Regions from separate parts of the Agrobacterium sp. O3.4 genome, predicted to be linked through region 2. Evidence: riboswitches for the same ligand, from Rfam matches in the RefSeq annotation. Region 2 holds a riboswitch; the other holds the start of a gene.
The links. Region 2 has a riboswitch for glycine ahead of M0412_RS05510 (LysR family transcriptional regulator). Riboswitches for the same ligand answer to the same signal wherever they lie in the genome.
Positions count from the first base shown of each region.

Region 1 (2,402 bases), on a different contig from region 2:
TGGAGGTCGGCGTCTGCTGAACCAATTCCGCAACGAGTTCCGCCGTCGCCGCTGACAGCGTCCAACCAAGATGACCGTGTCCGGTGTTGTAGAAAACGTTGGGACGGCAGCCCTTTTTTATCCGTGGCATCATGTTCGGCATCATGGGGCGAAGGCCCGCCCAAGGCACGACGCGGGATGTCGAGGCCTCTGGAAAGAGCGTGCGCACCCAATCTACCAAGGGTTTGATGCGATCATGTCTAATATCGCGATTGATACCGTTGAACTCCGCCGTACCGGCGACTCGGAACCGGTCGTTTCCAAGACGGCTCGTGACGATCTTTGCCCGGTCGTCGAGTAGGCTGACCCAGGGAGCGCCGTTCTGGCTTCGCTCGTCATCGAGATGAACCGTGATCGAGTAGCCTTTTACCGGATAGACATTTATTCGATCGCCGAGCATCCCAGCGATTTTCCTGCTGCCGACGCCAGCACATACAACCACGCCGTCAGCCGTCAGGACGTTGCTTGAGCTTCCAGGGTTTTCGGCAGGCTTCCAGTAAACAGTCGTGCTTTCTCCGGATTCTACCCGTTGGATTTCCGTGTCGAAAAGGAAATTCACGCCGCGTTTCATACATGCCTTGGCAAGGCCGCGCGTGAATTTGTGGATGTCTCCTGTGGAATCCGACGGCGTAAAGAAGCCGCCGTAGAAATTACCGACCAACGCGGGTTCGATCGCCTTGATTTCCTCTTGCGATACGGATCTCCGGTCCAGGCCGCCCTCGGTCAGCATCGCGTTCACCTTGCCGGCATAATCAAAGCTCGGTTTGTCATAGTAGACATGGAGGATGCCCCGCTTTTCGAGGTCGAACTCAATCTTCTCGCGATCGGCTATTTCGAACATGTGCTGACGCGCAGCGATTGCGAGCCGCGTAGTCTCGATCGTATTGGTGCGATATCCGCCTATGCCCCCCACAAATTCCCCCATCCAGGAATATTTGTGCCAGCTCGGGGTAGGGTTCATGAGAAGCGGCGCGTCGCTTTTGAGCATCCATTTGATGCCTTTCAAGACCGTAGACCAATGATTCCAGACCTCAGCATTGCTTGCAGAAAGCTGTCCGCCATTGGCAAACGAGGTCTCCATCGCGGGATAACGATTGCGGTCGATAACGGTAACGTCGAAACCGCGGCGTGAAAGCGCGTAAGCAGTTGTCACGCCGGTAATACCGGCGCCTAATACAGCGATATGGGGCACTTTTGTCTCCAACAGTTGGTGCCGGGGCTTCGCCAGCCCCATAGCCCCCAATCTGTCTTTTTACCTGAGAGCTTTTCCCCACGGGGGTCCCCTTCGGTGGACGCGAGCGCCTCTCTCCAGATCGTTCAAACTGTGCAGTCTTGGTTGCCTGAGAGTTTCCTGGGGGGTTGCTCCTTCGGCGTGGCGTCGGTGCCATCTCTCCTGCACGGCCTTCGAACACCCTTAGGGTACTCACATGTTTGGATCTTGCGCAAGTCCTTCGTATCGGAAATTATTAAATTGGCACACAAATTGCATCTACATAACAAATAACCTTAAAGGATTGATTATGCGTGATTTTTCCGTATACGTGGAAAACGCCGTGCCGCCCGGGTCCCCCTACTTCGTCTCGGAACCCGCTGTTCTCAAGGCTTTAGGAGCGGTAGCGGGATTTGCAGAAGTGCGATCATTCAACGCTCAATTTCCCGACTACCAGGCGCTAGAAGCCGCAGACTATTTCGTCGGCTCCGGATTCGATACCGCGCGCCTCAAAGTCCACGGCAAGCGCCTGCGTGTGGTTCATTGCACAAGTGCTGGCGTCGAGAAGTATATGCCGCTCGACTGGCTTCCGAACGGAGCGGTCCTGACAAACAGCAGCGGCGTACACGCGAAGAAGGGCGGCGCTTTCGGCTTAATGACCGTTCTCATGTTGTGCGAGGGCGTGCCGCGACACATTCAAAATCAGCGGCTCCATCGCTGGGACAATCGCCTCGCGACGGGGATCGATACGAAGACCATAGTCTTCGTAGGTTTTGGAGCGCTCGGCACCGCGATTGCGGACCGTTTGCGCCCGTTCGGCCCGCGGATTGTAGCAGTCACCCGTTCAGGTAAGACCAGTCCATCGGCCGATGAGGTATTCACCGTCGCAGATCTTGACCAGGCGCTTACCCTGGCCGACTGCCTTGTCGTCAGCTGCCCTCTCACTGCCTCGACCAAGGGGCTCATCGGTGAAAAGCAACTGGCCCTGATGAAACCAGGCGCGTCTTTGTTCAACATCGCGCGAGGTCCTCTCGTCGATACGGGGCCCCTCATCAGGGCGCTCGTCGATGGCCGTCTGAGCGGTGCTGCGCTGGACGTCTTCGACGAGGAACCCCTGTCGGCCGACAGTCAGCTGTGGGATGTACCCAACCTG
Region 1 covers NZ_JALPZP010000011.1:25,033-27,434, reverse strand. The annotation lists gene M0412_RS25810 (D-amino acid dehydrogenase) at 1-1,231, opposite strand, end outside; glycine riboswitch at 1,357-1,445, opposite strand; gene M0412_RS25805 (D-2-hydroxyacid dehydrogenase) at 1,560-2,402, shown strand, end outside.
Region 1: linked by a shared signal. The riboswitch ahead of M0412_RS25810 (D-amino acid dehydrogenase) and the one ahead of M0412_RS05510 (LysR family transcriptional regulator) in region 2 are both predicted to bind glycine.

Region 2 (2,402 bases):
GAGGCTTTCACTTATGAAGTCCATGGCAACACGTATGCGTGGCGTGTCGCGCACGTCTTCGTGGATCACCAGCCATACGTCGATCCTGATGCCTGGATCGAGTGGATCGAATCTCACAAGACCATGTTCGGCGGCGAGGTAGGCGGGCAGCAGTGCCACTCCACACCCGCCCGCGGCGGCGGCAGCCTGTATGCGCAGATCGTTGCTGCACATGAAAACCTCGTCGGCCGAAAGCCTGTCATCAAGCCAGCGATAGTGATCCGACTCCCGCATGGTATCGTCGTAACTGATGTAAAGAGGGGGGCCATTTCTCGTCGGGTAGGCAGGATCGGCATAGAGGAAATAGGACAATTGTCCAAGGCGGCGCGCAACCAGTGTGGCTTCGCTCGGCCGCTTGAGGCTGATGGCAATATCCGCTTCTCCCTTGGAGAGGGACATGGCCTCCATGGTGCCGACAAGACGGAGCCTTACGTCAGGATGCTGAGATTGCAGCGTGGAGATTTGCGGTGCAATGAAGCTGTAGAGCAGCGATGGCGGGGCGGATACCACGATATCACCTTCGATACCGTTCTGGCCGGAACCAGCGCAACGGCTCAGAGCAAATGCAGACCTGCTCATTTCCTCGGCGAAGTTCGCGACGTCGCGGCCCATATCGGTCAGTACATATGATCGTGGCCTGCGATCCACGAGCTTCACCGAAAGCGAGGTTTCCAGCGATGTGATGCGCCGACTGACAGTCGTATGATCGACGCGTAGCGCCTTGGCGGTTGCCGTGATGGAGCCGTGGTGAGCGAAGGCGGAGAAAAATCGCAAATCTTCCCAATCGACCATTTTAAATTTCCTGAATTAGGTAGTGTTCGTACGAGAACCGCATAGCGGTCTCACCGCGAGAAGGCAGGTCGCGAGGTGTTTGCACCACACCTGTCGAGCGCCGTTGCCCGGTAAAACCGCGTGGAGCTGTTCAAATTTTGAAGGGGACCGGGGTGAAATGCCTCAGCTGAAGCCGGCTGACACGAGCGACGGCGCGCCGGAATGCGCCACGCCTGTCAAGGCCGTATGCAGCAAATGCAATTGCCGTCATCGACACTGAAAATGATCTTGAAACTGCGTCAACGCAATCGACTGTCGATAGGGAAGGGTGACTTCCAGCCATAGGTGCTCCTTGCCCTTTTCCTGGGCTTTTGGCACCCCCTCTGTCATTGGCCTGAGAGATTCGCTCACCTTGTTTCGGCGAACTTACACCATCGGCGCGAGCATCAGCTCGCTTTTCAGAGTTTGTATGATCTTGCAGCGGTCCTTTTGCCTGAGAGTTTCCGGGGTGGTTGCTCCGTCGGCGCCGATGTCGGGAGATATCGGTCTCTCCCGCTGCTCGATATGTGTTGCCCCATGCCTCTGTCGCGAGGTTTGGAGCGCTGTGATCTGGCGTTTCCAAGACCGAAAGGCCCTAGATCCGCTAAACCGAACGACGCGAAATATGGTGCCGTTTATGGCGTAAATTTGACCCGCAGCGGTTATTCTTAGTCACTGCGCGCTCAAATTGACGCTATCAGATGACCAAAAGCGGCGTTTTTCCCTTCACTCGGTCATAAAGATCGATCGCATCCTGCATCAGCATCCTGACGCAACCCGAGGACGAATTTTTACCTATGGTTCTCCAGCTCGGTGATCCATGAATACGATAGAGCGTATCCTTGCCGTTCTGGAAAATGTACATGGCGCGCGCACCCAGAGGATTCCGGGGGCCGGGGGCCATTCCGCCTGCTTCAACACCGTATGGCTTGAGTTCAGGATTACGGGCGATCATATCCTCCGGCGCCTTCCATCTTGGCCATTTCTGCTTCCATTGAACGACAGCGCGCCCTTTCCATGATCGGCCCTGAGTTCCAAGCCCTACGCCGTAACGTATGGCTCGGCCACGGGGGAGAACCCAGTAGAGGAACCTCTCATTTGTATCTACGACAATTGAATAGGCGGGCTCTGCGGTGATGTATTCAACCTCCTGTCGGAGATATTGTGGGTCGATGGCGCGGTAATTGACAGCTGGAACGTCAAAGCCACCATCCGTAAGCGCAGCATAAATCTCGTCGTAAGCAAAACCGGTACCCGCAGGCTTTGGCCCGTTGTCCTTCGATGTTTTTGCGGCTGTCGTCGTCTCATTTTTATGTTCGGGCAGGGTAGCCGCGGTGACTTCGAGTTTCGTCTTGGGAACCTGCTCGCAACCTGCAGCCAGAAATGAACTGATGGCCAGGGTGAGCAGCGATCTGCGAGACAAGTGAGAATTGATTTTCTGTTCCAAGGCTGTTCTGCTGTCGAATTCTAGGGGCTGTGCCGGGATCGGGGCGGACAACCGGCGAAGCGCCAAGGCCCGGATGTCTGCGGCGCGACAGAAACCATGAAATCTG
Region 2 covers NZ_JALPZP010000001.1:1,143,991-1,146,392, reverse strand. The annotation lists gene M0412_RS05510 (LysR family transcriptional regulator) at 1-831, opposite strand, end outside; glycine riboswitch at 1,282-1,375, opposite strand; gene M0412_RS05505 (L,D-transpeptidase) at 1,547-2,402, opposite strand, start outside.